DNA from 2 places in the Venatorbacter sp. C2-1 genome. Region 2 is predicted to be linked to the other one. Evidence: predicted binding sites of a transcription regulator. Region 2 holds the regulator's gene; the other holds the start of a gene.
What was found. Region 2 encodes FNR, which switches genes on or off when oxygen is low (the NO sensors DNR and NnrR bind a similar motif). Its sites were predicted from a motif close to TTGATNTANATCAA; they were not measured.
Positions count from the first base shown of each region.

Region 1 (10,025 bases), 1.5 Mb from region 2:
TCAACGAGGTGGTCACAACCGGAAAGCCAAGCCAGCCTGCTGCATCCCCCGCTTCTTTTTGTTGGCGTGAAAAAATAATGGCCTGCCGCAAAGCACACAGCATTTTTATGGCAAAGGCTTCATAGGCAACGACCAGATTAATACCCGCCTGATTCGCCAGACAGGCACTGACAACGGCCTCTTCATTCAAAGCCGTAATAACACAGCCATCGATAGCTTCTGCGGCGGTAATTTCCGGACGGGTAACGCGGTGACGAAACTGATCCAGCGTCTGGCTCATACCATTGCCACGCAGCTCATCAGGATTACCAACCCGGACCCGCAAGCGCGGATTAACTTCGGTTAATTCAATAAAATAACGATCGATAGCCGCCATAGCGGATTCCCGCCGGTCAGCCCATTCCGGTTCAGGGCAATTAACGGCCAGCATAGGCGTACTTTTTTGTTTAGGTTGCCCCAATAAAGAAGCGGCTTCGCGCCATTGCGCATCCGGTTGCAATAATGCTTTTGCTCCCCGATGAAAAAAGGCCAGCGCTTCCGGATTTTCTGCCGGATAGGCTCCCAGCGGCAAACCATACGCGGCGCCAGTGCCGGCCGCAGGAAAGCCAAACCCTTTTACCGTTTCAGCAATACAGTAAGGCAAGGCAACCGGATATTGCGCCTCGCCCTGACGGATACGTTCAAACGCCTGGGACAGCTGAATTTCCATATAATAAATGGCGCACATAAAGGCCGCAGGGTCCCGCCCATCAATCACAAAAGGCGCAAAGCCCTGATTACGTAAATGACTGACAAACCAGCTGCAGCCACCCTGTTGGGCAATGGTCGTGCGCTGATCAATACGCCGGCCATTGGCAATCATTACCGGCGCAATCAGGCCGGTGTCTTCTCCACGCCACCAGCGCGCGGCCCAGTCGGTACCGCGCTGTTCTTCAAAGGCTCCGTCACTTAAAAAAGCGACCAGACGCTCTCCCGGCAGCGGCATATGCGCATATTGCATTCCGGCAAAGCCCAGATAACCACCCTCCATTCGCGCACCGGCTGTATGCACGTTAACGTGAGCGCCCAGTGTTGATATCCGCTGCCCGGTATTATCGAGGCGGGTGTCATAACAATCGGCGACAAAGCGACTCAGGCCTTCATCATTTAATGGATACTGCTGACGGCGTTCAGATGCTGCGGTGCCGGTCAGCAATTGCAAAGCATCAATGGCAGCAACACAGTGGCCCTGCCCCATCAGCCAATCCCGCGGCTGGCCGGTAAAATGATTTAACGCCAGCAAACCGGCATAGGCCGGCACCATATTCAGAGCGCCGCCGGTATGTCCGCGTGGGTGGGTTTTAAAATCCTGAGGCGTGAGATTACGGCCATCGGTATAGACTCGGCGGGCATAGGTCATATGCACCACCAGCCACATCGCCTGCTGGGTCAGGCAATCCAGAGCACGCAAACGCTGAAAAAAATATCCGGTATCAGCAATAAGTCCTTTTTGCAGCAATGACTCAGCCATCAGGTGTGCCTGAATCTGAGTAGCCGGGCGGTGTTCAATCACTCCCAGACCGGCAGCCCAGAGCGCCAGTTCCGGATTCTGATCGCGCAGATTCTGCGCTTCATGATCCAGATATTCCGGAGTCATCGGGTGACTGGTTTGCTGGTATAAATTAAGCGTCATAGCAACTCCGTGTCAGGAGTCTCTGATGAAACGCGTTTTGACATCGCCGATCTATACCCCGCAGGGGATAGACCGGCGCAGACCATGACACAGATCAGCTGACAGCCTGTAAACGCTGACGATTACCCGGATTTTCCTGACGTTGCTGACGGTGATAGTGACGGATGGAATGTTCCTTACGGCGCCCGGCACTGAACGCAGAGGTACGTTTCAGGTAACCGATAACCCGGGTTCCATAGTCAATATCGTCAGAGCCGCAGGCCGGACAATATTCCAGCGTCCGCTTATCAATTTTTTCACATTCGTTACAGATGGTGATTTTGACGTTCACGCAGAAATAATTACAGCCGGTACGGGCCGCAATATTCAGTAAGGCCAGATAACCGTCTTCACTCAGTTTTTCTTCCAGATTCAGATGCAGTGCCGATCCGCCATCCAGATAATCGAGTAGCTCACGGCCATGCAACTGGAACTTATCCAGCACATTGGTTTGCTCATCTTCGACCTGATAAAAATAGGAGTTGTAGCAATCCCGCTGCACACGATAGCCATCGGATTTATCCCAGCGGGCATTTTTGATGCCCAGATTTTCAGCCGGAACAAACTCCGTGTTAAACATATATCCATATTCAAGCTTAGCGGCCTTATTGGCCTCATAAATCACTTTCAGATGATCTCTGACAAAGTTTTTATACGCCTGATTATTACCGGCAACCAACCCCTGCGATTCGGCAGCCTCGACCATACCGTTAATGCCGATAGTCAGGAATTGCTTGTCCAGATTAATAAACCCGGCGTTGTAAACCGTCAGCATTCCGGCCTGAAGGTACTCTTCCATTAAGCGACGATAGGCCACCTGATAACGCTGCACCTTACTGATTTCTTCGGCAAGATCACGGCCATCCTGAACCAGCCGGTTCATATTAACTGTAATTACATTAATAGAACCGGTTGCCACACCACCGGCTCCCAGCGAGTAGGAAAATGTATTGTCGCTGATTTCACTGCGTAAGCGGCAGCAGGATGCCAGGCTGTCTGCACTGTCAGAAAGGTAGACAAAGAAAGAGCTGCCCCGATTCAGATGAGCGGCCATACTGCGGGCAAAGTCCTGATCTTTACACTGCCCTTTTTCGGTCAGCATGGCCACGGTGACAACCGGAAAGGTGAGGATGCTTTTGCTGCGCTCAGTATTGAACCAATCCAGGAAAAAATGCTGCAGTTTATCCAGCGTCTTCCAGCAGGGTTTGCTGAAATCAGGGAAGACGAACTCACCAAACATGCTGTCGAAATAGTTTTTGTCGTATAGCGAAAGATTCCAGAACACACTCTGATAACCCCGGGCGGCAGCCGGCTGATTGATAGCATACACGACATGCTGAAGATGGTTGGCAATCTGCTGACGGTGGGTATTCAGATAATCATCGCCGTAATCTTTGCGGGCAAAATAGTCGAAGTAAGTTAAAAATTCGACCGTAGCCACCGCGCCAGCGAACTGGCTGCTGACAGCGAAGACAAAATTTACGAATGAACCACAGAACGATTCAATATGCTTCGGTGCCTGAGATTCGCCACCAAGCTTAGTCAGCCCGTCCAGTAAAAACGGATACATAGTTACCGATACACAATAGGGCTTCAGGCTGGTTTCATCATGTACATAAATCTCATGGTTCTCTATCTGGCGGATATATTCCTGTGCCAGATCATCCCCGAATAAATCGGCAATTTTTGCTGAAACCTGCGCACGGTTAATCTGCACAAAATAATCTTTCATCATCTCCGCTTCGAGCGTGGCGATATTCTTTTCGGTCACATTGGCATTGGCATCCATCCGTGAGCCGTCGGCGGCATTTTGTGCAGCCAGATAATGTTCAATAAAATCCAGCTTATGCTTAATGTGCTCTGCGCTCAGTTTCAGCATGATTCCGCTCCTTCAGAGTAGGCAATTGTTATTGATGAAATTTATGATTCAGGCAGCGATTGCTGCGTAAATCCATAAAACGCTGATTTGTTAAGGGAGACTCCAGCCCCCCGAGATCCCGTAACCAGGGACCGGTTTTCAGATAGGTCAGCTCAGCCTGCAGGCACGGAGCAACCGTATCGAGCCCGGTATAAAGACAGGTATTCAGTCCTTGCCGGCGGGCCAGCTTCAGCAACAGTAACAGCTGCGCTTCATGCCACTCTCCACCCATAAACAGCACGCAGCTGATCAGACCGGCGTATGTCTCCAGACGCTGCCGGAAGTACTCTTCGGACAGCGGTTCACCCGCCATCGCGGGCCAGGTATCGGCACTGTGGCAACCGGGACAACGCAGCGGACAACCGCTGATGGTGTAGGCCAGAGAGACTTCTCCCGGCACTTCCTGGAAGACCACCTGTTCACGACTGAAATACATAAAACCCCATATGTAGTGCCTTAAATGATAAACAGACACAAGATATGGACAGAGACTAACGAGAGGCGGCCGAATAAAATTGATCCAGATCAATTTTATTCGCAAACTACTCCGACATGGGTATCCGATACAGAGAACGGGCGATCAGGAAAAGGGCCGTCAGCGCAATGCCCATTTATGGCGCAGTGGCAATGCAGAAAGAAAAAAGCCGGGTTATTACCCCAATGCTCTTCACTTAAGCAACTTGTCCGCATCCCTGCGGGCAGACCAGACATATCAGCGGTTTCTGCGGCGGCCCCAGAGGCGCAGAAAACCCATCACCGCAATGTCGCTTTTCAGATCAAGCTAATTTTTTAAATATCATGTCTCACACACGGTTTCCTTTGGAGTGCGGCTGAGCGGATTACTTAAACCGGCGATCGTGCGGCGCCAGACAACCAGATGATTCTGCGGCCTTCAGAGCAAAACCCTGCCCCGGAACGCTACAAATGTTTGGTGTTTTAAAGCGTCGTTCCGGGGCGAATTGTTTTGCGTGCCGCATAATCATTGCAGTTGGCTGGATAAAGCCGGACGCGCCGAAAAGAGAGGATCGTAAGGAGATACCTCTCCTTACAGGGGGCCAGGGGCGGAGCCCCGGAAAAGCGTTTCAGATTGAAACACAGTAATCGATTAATGCTGCAGTTTGGAATGACGATGTCACTCCAAACTGTGGGACAGTAGTGAGGTTATTCTTAGGCTAAAGAATATTGGCACAATGACTTAGCCCGCGCGGCCGTCCGGCCGTGGACCAAGCAGAATGCGCGCATAACAAAAGACGAAGAGTATAAAAGCGGTACTCCACAACAAGGCCGACAGGCTGTAAAACAGCAAAGACTGTTGTGGCCAGATAATCACTCCCAGAGAACGCAGCAGTGCAGCCAGCAGCAACAACGCAAACGACAGTGACATTAACGGCCTTGGCTGCAGTGGCCGGCCGGAGTGCCCCAATGACACTCGGGCAATCATGGCCAGAATCATTCCGCCAACCGCTCCGGCGGTCAGTGCATGCAAAGCCGCACTGAAGGTGACCGGCCAGCCAAGGTAGTGCATCGCCAGCAACAAGAGGCCAAGCGGAATAAACCAATAGGCAAGATGCAATGACCACAGCAAGGGGATTTTCCAGGTAACCCCGATACGTAAGCGCGCAATCCGCAGCGCCTGACTGGCTGCCGTCAGCACCAGCAGCAACGCCAGCACAAAGGGTGGTAATAACAGATCAAGACGCAGCAGATAAATCACAAGCAACAACCAACTCGCCCCCAGCACCAGTTTTTCCAGCCAGGGAAGCGCTTCTGTTTTCGGCGTCATACTGCCATTGGCGGTAAACATCGGCATTACCCGACCGCCAATCACTGTAATCATTAATATCAGCATCCAGCTGACACTGTGACTACCCCACTGCACCAGTGACATATCCTGCACCGCATTGCCCCAATGCATCACCGCATTGGCAAAGGTCATCAACAACAACACTGGTACAAAGAAATAATTCCGCTGTTGTTTAACAGCAAACAACAGTCGCCAGAAAAACCAGGCGACCAGCGGCATAAATGCCATATCAACCAGCGCGGTAAACCACCAGGGCAAAAGATCACCGGCTAACATACACAGCCGGCCAGCGAGCCATAAAAGTGTCAGCAATAACAGTGGCCGGCCATGGGTTGCCCGCTGCCCGGTCCAGTTTTGTACGGCGGTCAGTAAAAACCCTGCGACGATGGCCAGGGCAAAACCAAACAGCATTTCATGGCTGTGCCAGAAAACACTGCCGCTACCCGGCAGCAGAATAATCCCCTGTAACGCCAGCCCCCAGAGCAGAATGGCCAGAGCACTGAATGCCGCCCCCAGCAGAAACATCGGCCGGAACGCCTGGCCCCACAAAGGGTGGGCGGGTACAGAGGATATATTCATAACACTCCTTAGAGCTTTGGCTTTCAGGCTTTCAGTTCCTGCTCAATCTGCCTGTCGACTGACGATACATAGTATTCGTCAGAGAAAGCGGATTCCGGTTCTTTCAGCCACATCAGGCAAACAAGCCAGCTGATAAAACCACCGGCAGCGATAATAAAGAAGAACTGATTCGCATCCACAAAGGTATAGATGGTCAGATAAAACACTGCCCCCACATTACCATAAGCACCCGCCATACCGGAGATCTGTCCGGTCAGACGACGTTTAATGGATGGAATAATACCGAAAGTGGCACCTTCTGCTCCCTGTACGAAAAATGAAGTAAATACCGTAATCGCAACGGCAATAACCAACGGCCAGGAAGAATTCAACAGCCCCATCAGTGCAAAGCCTATCGCAATGCCCAGCATATAACTCAGCATCACAAAGCGACGGTTACCCAGACGGTCGGAAACCAGCCCACCCATAGGCCGGGCAACCAGATTAACGAAGGCAAAAGAAGCGGCAATTAAACCCGCAGCGGTCGGAGACAGACTCCAGGTTTTTTCAAAGAACATCGGCAGCATAGAAACAACCGCCAGTTCTGCACCAAAATTAGCGAAATAGGTACTGTTCAGGGCTGCCACACTGTTAAACGGATATTTATCGTCTTCCGGTACACCCTTTTTCAGAATCGGTACATTTACCCGCAGAATCTGCACAATCTGATAAACCACAATGGCAGCAATAACGGCATACGCAATAGCCGCACCTGTCGCATCCAGATAACCCAGTTTCTGGATACGCCATACCAGCACAGCCAGAATACCCACCAGAGGAATGGTCCACAGAATCAACTTAACCATGTCACCCCAGCTGCTGACCTCGAGTGCAGCGGTTTTCCGCGGTTTACGATGCACGGTTCCGACCGGACCATCGGTAATGGCAAACCAGTAATAAACGCCGTAAGCCGCCATCACAAATGCACTCTGTGCAATTGCCCAGCGCCAGCCGTCATCACCGCCATACATAGTGATGGCAATCGTTGGCAAGGTCATAGCTGCTGCAGCCGAACCAAAGTTACCCCAGCCGGCATAAAAGCCTTCGGCAAAACCAATATCTTTAGGTTTGAACCACATTGCAGTCATATGAATACCAACCACAAAACTGGCACCAATAGAACTCAGCACCAGACGGCTGACCAGTAATTGGGTACGGGTTTCGCCAAAAGCAAACGCCAGCGCCGGAATGGCCATGGTTACCAGCAGCACAGAGAATACCCGCCGCGGGCCAAAACGATCCAGCGCCATGCCAACAATAATCCGTGCCGGAATGGTCAGCGCTACGTTACAGATAGCAAAAAGTTTCAGGTCTTCTGCGGTCAGCCAGTTAACGCTTTTCAGCATGCTGCTGGCCAGAGGAGCCATATTGAACCAGACGTAGAAGGTGATAAAAAACGCAATCCAGGTCAGGTGCAGTGCTTTTATTTCAGGATTTTTAAATTTAAAGACGTCTGCAACTTGCATAACGATCTCCTGTAATGATTTCTACATGCTGGGCAGAATGAGTAATGGACACTGCGCCCGTCTGGTTAAAAATGAACTGACGCTGCCAAAGGTCATATAATCGAGTTCATCCACAAAGTAGGTCAGTGAGCGGGCGATAAAGCCGCCGTCCGGTTCATGACTGTGACGGGCAATAACAAGGAGATCCGGGCGTAACTTTTCTGTCGCCGCGAGTAACATCTTCCGCGCGTCACCATCCAGAAGCAGAGTTTCAGCGCTTATTTTCTCGTTCTGACATAACGTCTGAGCCTCAGCCAGAAAGCCTTTCAGCTCATCAACTTCGTCATTAAACAGCGCTTCGTTGTTCTCGGTGATATCGCGGGGATTCTCGGCAACCGCAACCAGAATAAGCTGCGGTTTAAGCTCCCCGAACATGGTAATGGTTCGTGCCAGCGCCAGCTTCGCATTACGCGAACCATCATAAGCAATCATGATTTTCATACCATGCACTCCCGTTCATCAGCGCAGAATTCTGCGCTTCTGTGAAACACAAACCGGATCAGATCCATGGCGGTTATGACCCCCGCGACATTGCCGTCACGGGTAACAAACACGCGGTGAATATGTTTTTCAAGAATGGTATCAGCAACGACTTTGATATCGTCATTGACATCGATAGTAATAACATCGGGAGTCATGATCTGATAAACCATGCATGACTTATTAATGTCTTTTACCCAGTTTTTCAGATCCTCTTCCGGCACTTTCATATCGTATTCGCGCCGGTAAAGACGACTCAGTGCAGCTTCCTTCTCATTAATATCAAGACTATTAAAGCGAAAGACATCACTGACGCTGACAACGCCAACAAGTTTATGGTCATCAGCAACAACAGGAACAGCAGAGATATCATGGCTAACGAAGAAGTCAGCAAGACGCTGTATAGTCCATCCTTCATGGGCAACAAAAACTTCACCATTGATAAGATCTCCGGCTTTTAAACTCTTATTTCTCATAAAGTCACCTGAGTTAAATGTTTAGTATTGAAATCAGAGGTCTTAAGGGTTGTAGATTTCTGAACTTTTTCTCAGATAGAACCACCAGTTAATAACCAGACAAAGTGCGTAGAAAACTGCAAAGCCATACATTGCCAGCTCTGGAGTTCCGGCTTTAATCTGAGCACCCATCACTTTAGGGGCAATAAAAGCACCATAAGCGGCAACCGCGGAGGTCCAGCCAAGAACAGGGCCTTTCATCTGCTGGTCAAAGATCACACCGATACTGCGGAATGTTGAGCCGTTACCAATGCCGCTGGCTGCAAACAACACAATAAACAGCAGCATAAACACCATGAAGTAGTCATTAGGGTTGGAAGAATTGTAGGCCTGCATCATTACATAACCTGTTGCAACCGAGGCTACCACCATTACAGCGGAGATAATCTGCGTAACAATAGAGCCACCGACTTTATCGGAAATCCAACCACCAACCGGGCGGATTAATGCACCAACAAAAGGCCCGATCCATGCCCAGGTAAGAGCGCTCGGAGCGTCAGGATTTACCACACGGATCATTTCGCCATCCACGCCGGCCTGCATCATTTTTCCGAAGATAACGGTAATAGACAGAGGTAAAGCAGCAGAGAAACCGATAAAAGAACCGAAGGTGAGGATGTAGAGCACGGTCATTGACCATGTATGTTTGTTGCGGAAAATTTTGAACTGGTTTTTGATATTAGGCTGAATACTTCCGGGAATCATACGCAGAAGGATCAGAGTCAGAATGATAGTAAATGGCAGAGCCAGCCACATACCAATCATTCCCATCATGTAGATACCAACCGCTGCGGTAAAAAGAGCAATGGCATACAAGCCAATAATTTTTCCGAAGGCAGCTAAAGGATGTCCTGGTTCAGGAGTCACCACGTTCAGATTATTCATACCGAACCAACCGGCAAAGGCCAGTGGAATCAACATTAACAGCCAGATAAAGCCGGCATTCTGAATCCAGGTTTCTGAACCTGCCTCAATACGACCGACCAGAGTTCCGCTGGCAGATTGCAGAACCATAGGATCACCAGCCAGAGGGCCAAACAGACCGACAGTCATCACCAGCGGAATCAATATCTGCATAGTGGTCACACCGAAATTACCCAGCCCGGCATTCATGCCCAGACCATAGCCCTGCTGGCTTTTCGGAAAAAAGGTACTGATATTACTCATGGAACAGGCGAAGTTGCCGCCGCCAATACCAGACAGCAATGCCATTAACTGAAACACCCAGTAAGGGGTTCCGGGCTCCATCAGCGCCATACCGGTACCCAGCGCCGGAACCATCAGCAATGCTGTAGTCAGAAAGACGGTGTTACGGCCACCGGCAATGCGGATCATAAAGGATGCCGGAATCCTCAGCGTTGCCCCGGATAAGCCAGCAATGGCAACCAGAGAAAATAACTGCTCGGTACTGAAATCAAAACCGAGATTTTTCATCTGCGTGGTGATCATTCCCCACATCAGCCAGACAGCAAAG
Region 1 is NZ_CP094879.1:3,934,750-3,944,774, forward strand. Features, by position in the region: gene MT343_RS17735 (xylulose 5-phosphate 3-epimerase) at 1-1,672, opposite strand, end outside; gene nrdD (anaerobic ribonucleoside-triphosphate reductase) at 1,767-3,590, opposite strand; gene nrdG (anaerobic ribonucleoside-triphosphate reductase activating protein) at 3,619-4,065, opposite strand; gene MT343_RS17750 (NnrS family protein) at 4,825-6,012, opposite strand; gene MT343_RS17755 (MFS transporter) at 6,036-7,517, opposite strand; gene MT343_RS17760 (universal stress protein) at 7,539-7,997, opposite strand; gene MT343_RS17765 (CBS domain-containing protein) at 7,994-8,512, opposite strand; gene MT343_RS17770 (antiporter) at 8,555-10,025, opposite strand, start outside.
Region 1: a site for FNR is predicted at 4,145-4,158, ahead of nrdG (anaerobic ribonucleoside-triphosphate reductase activating protein). Genes of this name have one in related genera too.

Region 2 (10,025 bases):
AATGCGGAATTATCAGACCGGGTTGCAGCAGACTCGGCCGGTATTGGTTTTGTCGGGCTTTCTTCAGTGCGTTCTGCCCGGTTATTGTCGGTTTCGGATGGCAGCGCCAAATCTTTACTGCCTAATAAACTGACGGTAGCAACCGAAGATTATGCTCTGGCACGTCGTCTCTTTATGTACACCGACGACGAACCTGCCAATGATTATGTTAAAGAATTTATTGATTTTTCATTACAGGATGCAGGCCAGAAAATTGTGGCCGATACCGGCTTTATTTCGCAGGAGCTGAAAGCTGTTATTCCTGAGTTTTACGACGAGCTGCCAGAAGATTTCCGTCAGCTGACTTCCGATGCCAAGCGTCTGACCATTAACTTCCGCTTTCAGGAAGGCAGTGCCAAGCTGGATAACAAAGCTCTGAAGGATCTGGAGCGTCTGGCCGATTTTCTGCACGCTAACGGTTCAGCTGAAGTTGTGCTGATTGGTTTTGGTGATAAAAAGAAAACCGAAAAACGTTCGCAGTTATTATCTAAATTGCGCGCCATGGCAGTGCGCCGCGAGCTGGTACGTTACGGTATCTATCCGAAAAATTCTGTTGGTTACGGTGAAAACCTGCCGGTTGCTTCCGTGAATGGTATGGAAGGTCGCAATAAAAACCGCCGGGTGGAAGTCTGGGTGCGTAAAGCCGGGGCCTGATGCCCTGGTTATTCAGACGCATAAAAAAGCCCGGTTAAATCCGGGCTTTTTTATGTTTGCTTTTGAGCGCCGGATTAATCTTCGGCGTGCAGCAGCAGATACAGCTCAACAACGGCAGCAGGAATATTACTGCACATCTGATTGGACAGGTCGATGTCATCGTCGATGTCTTCCATTTCCGGCTCGTCCATAAACAGACCAGAGGCATACATGATCGGGAACAGGTGCTGGGCAACGGTTTCTTCGTCACGCGCGTACCACTGTTCTTCCTGCAGCAGCACACCGGTCATAAAACCCATGGCCCAGCTTTCCAATGGTGGCTCTTCTTCTTCGTCGACCAGTGTCAGGTCGGCCGGAACCGGGAAATCCTGACCGGAGTCGAGCCATGCCTGAATCTCTTTGGCGAGTTTCAGGAACAGGGCATTTACCTGTTCTTTCTCCGCTTTGCTGAAACCCAGTTGTTCATCAAAGGCGCAGTCCCACACCTGCTGAACACTGAACTCTACCGGGCCCGCGATTAACGCGGTGATCAGGCCGTGTACGGCGAAAAAATCGAAACTGTCCTGACGTTCGGCTTCGTCTTCGAGCAGTACGCCCAGGGTTTCCAGTTCGTCTTCATTAAGGGATGGGATACTATTGAGGTCGGACATACGCTACTCCTGAATTTGGCGCTAATCCTAACAGGCTTGAGACCGTGCGGAAATCTTACAAACAACAATTCTGGCTGACTGTCGGCGGCGAGCAGGTCGCTGTGCATCTCTCAGCGATGCGGCGTAAGAGCATGCGTATGCTGGTGAATGCCGAGGGTGAGGTGGATCTGCGCATCCCGCTGGGGTATCCCAAGGCGGAGGTGCTGGCGTTTGTGAATGCCAATCATGACTGGCTGCTGAAGCGCCGCAGCGAGGTGCTGGCACGACAACAGGAAGCCCGGCAAAGTGTACTGATCCGCGGACGCGAATTACCGTTTAAAAGCAGTGCTCTGGGCGAGTTTATGGTCGCTGAACAGGCGGTCTGGGTGCCTGAGGGCTGGACGCCTGCGCAAACGCAGCAGGCGCTGGATAACTGGCTGCGCGGGCAGGCGCGGCATGAATATCCGCAGATGATTGAACGCTGGTGGCCGTTCTTCAGCCAGTTTGATGTGCGCCGCCCGCAGCTGCGTATTAAAAAGATGCGTACCCGCTGGGGCAGCCTGTCGCAGCGCGGTTATATCAACCTGAATCTGGCGTTAATGCAGCTGCCAGCGGAGCTGATGGAACTGGTGGTAGTGCATGAGTTGTGTCATCTGCGCCACTTTGATCATGGCGCGGGCTTTAAAGCGTTGATGACCCAGTGTCTGCCGGACTGGAAACAACGCGAGCAACTGTTAAATCAGCTGTCGCGCCGTTTGCTCTGAGGTCTGCCTGTCAGCGCGATTTCACTGCGCTGTTAATCCACAATTGCGAATACCAGTAATACCAGCCCGGATGGCGCACGCTGGGAGCGGTACAGTTATAACGGCTGCGGCCGCCACGAATGGGTTTTTCTGCACGGGCGGTCAGGTTGACCACGCCGTTATCGGCTTCTGTCTGCGTGCTGATTGCACCTTCACCACTGGCAAAACACTGAATCTGGCGCGGACGCAAATCCACTTCCGGGAAATGAATGGCCAGGGTTGGCGGATTCTCTGCCGCCAGTACCGGCTCGATCAGCTGGGTTGGCGGCACCGGCAGGGCAAGGGTGTACAGCTTGGTTTTCAGGGTTTTGACGTTGGCATAAATACCGGAGGCCGGGAAGCGCGGCAGTGCCTGCGGATGAGACATAGGGCCTACCGGTCCGGACTGCTGACCAAAAGCAAGGTAACCGTTCGCTGCCAGCCAATCGATAATCTCCAGATCAAATTCCCCATAAGGGTAGGCCAGCAGCTTATGGCTGGTGCCCAGTTCTTTCTGCAGACGCGCTTCCGGCTCCGCCACTTCCTGAGTCAGCCAGGCATCCAGTGTCATGCCCTCCGGGCGCTCAATCAGATAAGGATGATCCGCACTGTGGTTGGCAATCAGAGCACCGTTATCCTGTAGTTCTTTCAGTTGCTTCCAGTCCATTACCACGCCGTGTTGCTCATCCACCGCATTGGTATTCACAAATACGGTAAAGGGCCAGTTGCGTTGTTTCAGCAGCGGGTAGGCGTTGTCATACACCGAGCGGTAGGCATCGTCGAAGGTAATGGCGACGGATTTTTCCGGTAAGGATTCGCCTGCGCGGATCTTGGCCAGCGCCTGACCAAGGTCAATCACATGCATGTTTTCCTGCTCCAGCAACTGCAGATGAGCGGCAAAACCTTCCGGACTGATACTGGTCGATGCGGGTGTGTTGGCCGACACATGGTGATATTGCAGAATCACCAGCTGGGCGCGTACCGATGCAGAGAAAAACAGTGCGAAGAGAACAAACGGGAGAGAAAACTTAATCATGAATACCGGTGCTTGAGTCGTTGAAAGGCCGCCTGAATGGTGCGGAAACGGGTTTCATCACCGCCACGGTCAGGATGATGCTGCATCGCCAGGCGGCGATATTGTAATCGAATCTCTGCCCCTGTCACGGGCTTACTGAGTTCCAGTTCAGCAATGTCCCGATCTTCCTGTTCGGGCTGTAACATCTTTTGCCAGAAGCAGCGCAGCAGTTCATCCACCTCTTCCTGAGCGGTATTCAGCTGGCTGAGATCGAGGTAATACTGTGCCAGCGGCTGATGTTCGGCCAGCTCGGTGTTGCGGGCGTTATCGGGCCAGGGCGAGCGGCGGATACTGAGTGCGCTGATTTCCAGCAGGGCAGATTGCTCATCAGCCCATTGCTGCTGCAGGCGGTAGAGGCAATGCATCAGAATAAAATGGCTGCGGAACATGGTGAGTGAATCGCGCAGAGCGTCGGGGCGGAAAATTCCCTGTTCGGGTGCCTGCAGCCAGCACAGCACGTCGTATTCGCTGTGGCTCTGGCCGTCGGCCAGATACAGGCTCAGCAGTTCAAGCAGGGGAGCGAAATCGTCGATGGCGCTGTTGCTGGCCGCCAGAGGAGAAAGGGCATCTGAGTTCATGCTCTTATGCTAGCACAGGGTGGTTTACCGGGGAGGCCTCAGGGCTGGTCCGGGTCGGTATCTTCAATCAGCTGGCGCGCAAATGCCGGCAGGCGATGTTTAATGCTGTTCAGCTTGTGCGAAAACACGTGATAACGACGGCGCAGAAACTGCAGAAATGTGCGCACTCTGGGGATAGTCGATACCAGCATAGACAGGCCCAGAATGATCAGGATAATGCCAAGCGGAATCGGCATTGGCGTAATAATAATTCCCAGCAGCAACAGCAGAATACCGGTCACCATTTTAAAACTGCGTTTGATCATTCTGCATCATCACCCGGATGTTTTTGCCGGTTTTCCCGGTTCTGGAGGAATGCTGTACGTTGTTGTTCAGGCATGCCCATGCTGACACCCTGACATGACTGTGTTGCGAAACCATGAAATCTTTTGGTACAGGCCGTTGTTTATGAGTGAGAAGGAAAAAAAGCCGCTGCCGAAACGCAGCCATCTGATTACCCCGGAGGGGGAGCAGGCCTTACGCCGGGAATATGATTACCTGTGGCGCACTGAGCGTCCAAAAGTGACGCAGGAAGTTTCAGATGCCGCCAAGCTGGGGGATCGCTCGGAAAATGCGGAATACATCTATGGTAAACGCCGATTACGCCAGATCGACAGTCGCGTCCGTTTCCTGCTGAAGCGTCTGGAGATTCTGACGGTGGTCGATCGTCTGCCGGCTGATCCGCAGAAAGTTTTTTTTGGCGCCTGGCTGGAACTTGAAGACGATGATGGCGAGGTTCATCGCTACCGTCTGGTGGGCGAGGATGAAATTGATCTCAAACGCGGCTATATCAGCGTTGATGCGCCGTTGGCGCGGGGATTACTGGGAAAACGTGTCGATGATGAAGTGACCGTACGCCTGCCGAAAGGAGAAGAAACCTTTTACATCCTCAGCGTATCTTACCAGCGCCCTGAATGGGATGCCGGCGGCAGTAATCAGGCCGTTTTCTCCGCCTGATGTATCTGCCTTCTGCAACAGCATGAAAGCTGACCTCTGCTAGGCTTAATGGCAGGAGGATCATTATGATATCAGTACGCACGATCATGGCTTTGCTGTTGGCTTTTCTGACGTTGACAGCCTTGGCCACCGACGCCGGGATGCAGAACGAAGCAGCCGCCGAAGGCGAAACCTGGCCCTTTGCCGGCGTCTATAAAATGCCGGTCTGGATTGATCAGGTACAGCGGGTCTGCCCGTGGAAGTCTGACGCCGGAGAGGGGTACATCCGCGTTGTCCGTACTAGTGTGAAAGGCCCGCATGGCATTTATCTGCAGTGGATCCGTAAAGGCATTGCCGGCAGTGAAACTCAGGCGATCTCAACGGTGCGGGTAGAAGAGCTGGAAGGACAGTATCAGGTTCATCTGCAGATGCCACAGCCGCAACTGAGTCCTGATGCTTGTCACCTGACGGCAATGGCCGAATCCATCATTACCGACCGGCGTTATAAGATGGAGTTTATTGTGAAAGGGCCGGGGGATTATCAGCTGCTGGTCACCAGCATGTTGCAAGGCGGTTTATGACCGCCTTTTCTTTTGCCAGCCAAAAAGAGCAGTCAGATCAGTCGATCTGAACCACATCCAGACGGGTAAACAGATGACCTTTGTCCTGCTTATCCTGCAGGGTGACAAAATCAAACAGCTGCGTATCGCCCAATTGTGACGGCGCCACATTACAGATAGCGGCAAAGATATTTTCACTGCGTCCCGGCTGCTCCTTGTCCCACTGTTCCAGCATCATCTTAATATTCTGACGTTGCAGGTTTTCCTGTGAGCCACACAGGTTGCACGGAATGATCGGGAAGCCCCGTGCCTGGGAAAATTTCTCGATGTCTTTTTCTTTGCAATAAGCCAGCGGACGGATCAGTACGTGTTTCTGGTCGTCACTCAGCAGTTTCGGCGGCATGGCCTTGAGCTTGCCACCATGGAACATATTGAGGAACAGGGTTTCGATGATGTCGTCACGATGGTGACCAAGAGCGATTTTATTGGCGCCAATACTCTCGGCAAAGCCATACAGGGTGCCACGACGCAGACGGGAGCACAGGCTGCAGGTGGTTTTACCTTCCGGAATAATTTCTTTCACTACGCTGTAGGTATCTTTCTCGACGATGTGATACTCAATACCCAGCTGGCTCAGATACTCCGGCAGCACATGTTCAGGAAATCCGGGCTGCTTCTGATCCATATTCACCGCCACGATATCAAAGTGAATCGGTGCGCTTTTCTGCAGACTCAGCAGAATATCGAGCATGGTGTACGAATCTTTACCGCCGGACAGGCAAACCATGACCTTATCGCCGTCTTCGATCATGCGGTAGTCTTCGATGGCCTTGCCGACATTGCGGCGCAGGCGCTTCTGCAGTTTGTTGAACTCGAGTTGCTCTTTGCGCTCGGCAGCGGATTCGATCATAAAAACACCCTGAATAATTGCGCCCGCTTTATAGCAGAATGCATCGGGTGAAGGAACCGCCTGCGCAGGTCAGGCAGTTAAAAAGGAATGTTGTTCGGGGACTTTGAGAAAAGGTACGCCTGCTCAGGCTGCACGGTCGAGCAGGGCGGTGGCGGCACCGAGACTGGCACAGAACTCTTCAATGCTGACACCACTGCGGGGATGGTAAAAACGTTTCCACAGACGTGCGAGCTGTTCTGCGGTTGCATCGGCGGGCAGAACAAAATCATCATTGCGGGCATAGATAAACCAGGCAATGGCGGTGGCATAAGACAGATTGGTGGTCAGCTCGGCATGAGGGTGACTGAGAAAATCATGCTGGCTGGCAAGGCCGCGCACGGTGCTGGCCAGTTCAGGCTGTTGTGCCAGATAAGCGTCCCATACATGGCGGTGGGTCAGGCTGTGAATGCGGTAAATGCCGAGAGCCCGTTGACCGGCGGCTTTGAGATGCGATCCAAGAGCCGATTCTTGAGCCGCAGTTGCCAGCAGCAGGGTGCTGGCCATCGGGTTACTAACCCCGATGCGTTGCAGGGTTGGCTGGATTACCCAGCGGGTCAGTTCATTTGCGCAGATGCCCATGGTCACCTCCTTATACGTCATATCGGCTGAATGACGCTGTTTCTGCAATCTTAGATCAGATTATTTTATCTGCTGCGGTTTTATACCAATTGCCAATAGATAGCCTGGATACCGGCGCCAGAAAAATAACGTCTGTTCAGCCTTTATTCTGGTAAAAGCATTTCCCGTACCAGAGGGCGTTGCATAAGTGTTCATAAGCAGAAAACAGGCATAAGAGGGCAGGCATAAAAAAACCGGCCTCTGGCCGGTTTTTTTGCTTACGGGTGAGCGGCTTACTCTTGCGGGTGAGCGGCACACTCTTTTTCAGTATTCAGGCCGGCCAGTTCATACAGCATATCGGGGTCCTGCAGAATCACTTCTTTACCCTGGGTTTCGATCAGGCCGTTCTTCTGGAAGCGGGTAAACACGCGGCTGATGGTTTCTACCGCGAGGCCCAGATAGTTACTGATATCCACCCGCGACATCGGCAGGCGGAAATGACTGGCCGAAAAACCACGACGGGAATAACGCTGGGAAATATCAATCAGGAAAGAGGCTACGCGTTCTTCGGCGTTTTTCTTGCTGAGCAGCAACATCATGTTCTGATCATGACGGATTTCGGTGCCCATGGTACGCATCAGCTGCTTACGCAGATCCGGCAGGTCATCGGCCAGACTGTCGAGTTGCTGCAGCGGAATTTCACAGACGGTGGTGGTTTCCAGCGCTTTGGCGGTTAACGGATAGTTGCCGTTATCATAACCGGCCAGGCCAACCAGCTCAGAGGCCAGGTGAAAACCGGTAATCTGTTCTTCACCGTTACTCGCCAGAGTGTAGGTTTTCAGGGCTCCGGTGCGAACGGCAAATACGGATTGAAACGCTTCGCCCTGCTGGAACAGCAGCTGACCTTTCTGGATCGGACGGCCACGGCGGATGATATCGTCGAGGCGCTCCATATCGGAATCGTTCAGGGACAATGGCAGACACAACGCATTCAGTGAGCAGGTCTGGCAGTGTGGTTGAGTGCCCCGCAGTGGAGCAGGCGCAACATGTGTCGTTTTCATGACTGATTCCTGAGTGAAACCCCGGTGTCGGAGTAAGTAACAAGTGCAGCAGTTGCGGCTATGTTCGGCATTAGCGCGCGATCTGTCAAGAAAGTAACCAGACCGATGCTGCCGTCCACAAACCAAATCCGATCAGTAATCCCCCGGCAACCTGACGCACGCGGTTGTTGCTCAGAAACGGCGTCAGTACATTGGCCGCCAGTGTGCTGGCAAACAGGGCTGGCAGGGTACCCAGACCAAAGGCGAACATCGCAGCGGCTCCCAGCAAAGGCTGGCCATTTGCGGCAACCCAGCTCAGCGTGCTGTAAATCAGGCCGCAGGGCAACCAGCCCCAGAGCATGCCCAGCCACAGACGATCAATCGCACGCGGAGATTGCATAAAACGGCGGGTCAGAGGCTGCAGGTGTTTCCAGATTCCCTGGCCCAGTTGCTCAATACGGGTCAGCATCAGTGACCAGCGGGCAATATAGAGCCCCATCAGTATCAGCATCAGCGCGGCCAGTGTCCGCAAGATCAGCATCAGCCACTGGTGCTGGCTCTGCAGCCACAGACCTGCGCTGGCGACTATCAGCCCGGCGATGCTGTAGCTCAGTATGCGCCCGGTGTTAAACAGCAGCGTCACCCGGACACGCTGAGTTCCAGCGCTGCTGCCAATAGCCGCAGCAATACCCCCGCACATCACCAGACAGTGGCTGGAGCCAAACAGGCCGAGCAGAAAGGCGGTCAGCAGCGACAGGGGTTCAATCATGGCTTGTCAGATGGGGTTTGATCGCTGTCGTCCTGACGGCGATTTATCGGCTCATCGTCATCAAACAGAATGCGGTGGGCGGGGGACTCCATGTCTTCAAACTGGCCGCTCTTCACCGCCCAGAAAAAGATCAGCACGGCAATGCCGATCAGCAGTAAAGACAGCGGTACCAGGATGTAAATGATATCCATCGATCAAACCTCAGAGGAGTCAGGAGCCGGCAGGCGATTCAGGCGCAGGGCGTTGGTGACCACCAGTAACGAACTGAATGACATGCCAATCGCAGCGGCCCAGGGCGGAACAAAACCTGCCGCTGCCACCGGTAATGCGATGAGATTGTACAGCAAAGCCCAGCCGATGTTCTGAGCAATAATACGGCGCGTCTTGGTGGCACCATCCAGAGCGGTCAGTAAGGTTTCCAGACGACCGTTGGTAAGCATGGCATCGGCGTTGGTCTTAGCCAGATCGGTGGCTTCGTTAACGGCCAGAGCAATATCAGCACCGGCCAGTACCGGCACATCGTTAATACCGTCGCCGACCATCATGACCCGCTCACCGGCCTGCTGCCAGGCGCGCACTGCGGCCAGTTTCTGTTCCGGCGAGACGCCGGTCTGCAGGTCGGTAATGCCCAGTGCATCCGCCACCACCTGACCGGATGCGCCGGGGTCGCCGGTCAGCAGAGACACGGCGATACCGCGTTGTTGAAGACCGCTGACAATTGACGCAGCGTTGCGGCGCAGGCTGTCATTCAGGCGCACCCAGGCCAGCGGTTGCTGATCACTGGCGAGCAGCAGCCACTGGCCAGCGGCCTTGTTGTCGGGCTCCGTCAGGGGGGCTGCTGGCCAGGCATAATCGGCGCGGCCAAAGCGCAGAGTGTGCCCGTTCCACTGGCCGCTGATGCCCTGGCCGGCGGTTTGTTCGGTGTTCTCTACGGCAGCCGCTTTTATGGTGCGGAAGGCACGGGCAATCGGATGGGTTGAGTGTTTCTCAAGGCCGGCGATCAGGGCCAGCAGCTGAGTTTCATCCAGATCCGCCAGAGGTTCGACCTGCTCCAGGGTTAGTTTGCCCTGGGTCAGGGTGCCGGTTTTATCGAATACCACCCGGTTTATCTGTGGCAGAACTTCCAGCACATGGCCTTTGCTGATTAACAATCCGCGTTCGCGCAGTGCGGCCGTGGCGGCTGTCAGAGCCGTTGGCGTAGCCAGCGACAGGGCGCAGGGGCAGGTTACAACCAGCACGCTGAGGGCGATGAAAAAGGCGTGTTCATCGCCTTGCAGCCACCAGAAAGTGAAGACCGAGCTGGAGATGATCAGCACCGCCGCAACAAAGTGGCTGGCAATTTTGTCGGCCAGCAGCGCAGCGCGCGGCTTCTCCTGCTGGGCACGGTCCATCAGGCGCATGATGGTCGATAACTGCG
Region 2 is NZ_CP094879.1:2,466,466-2,476,490, reverse strand. Features, by position in the region: gene MT343_RS10945 (substrate-binding domain-containing protein) at 1-693, shown strand, start outside; gene MT343_RS10940 (YecA/YgfB family protein) at 768-1,343, opposite strand; gene MT343_RS10935 (M48 family metallopeptidase) at 1,388-2,086, shown strand; gene MT343_RS10930 (polysaccharide deacetylase family protein) at 2,097-3,140, opposite strand; gene MT343_RS10925 (DNA-J related domain-containing protein) at 3,137-3,757, opposite strand; gene MT343_RS10920 (PGPGW domain-containing protein) at 3,796-4,062, opposite strand; gene greB (transcription elongation factor GreB) at 4,205-4,753, shown strand; gene MT343_RS10910 (hypothetical protein) at 4,819-5,313, shown strand; gene ttcA (tRNA 2-thiocytidine(32) synthetase TtcA) at 5,351-6,202, opposite strand; gene MT343_RS10900 (hypothetical protein) at 6,326-6,820, opposite strand; gene fnr (fumarate/nitrate reduction transcriptional regulator Fnr) at 7,093-7,860, opposite strand; gene MT343_RS10890 (sulfite exporter TauE/SafE family protein) at 7,946-8,608, opposite strand; gene ccoS (cbb3-type cytochrome oxidase assembly protein CcoS) at 8,605-8,799, opposite strand; gene MT343_RS10880 (heavy metal translocating P-type ATPase) at 8,803-10,025, opposite strand, start outside.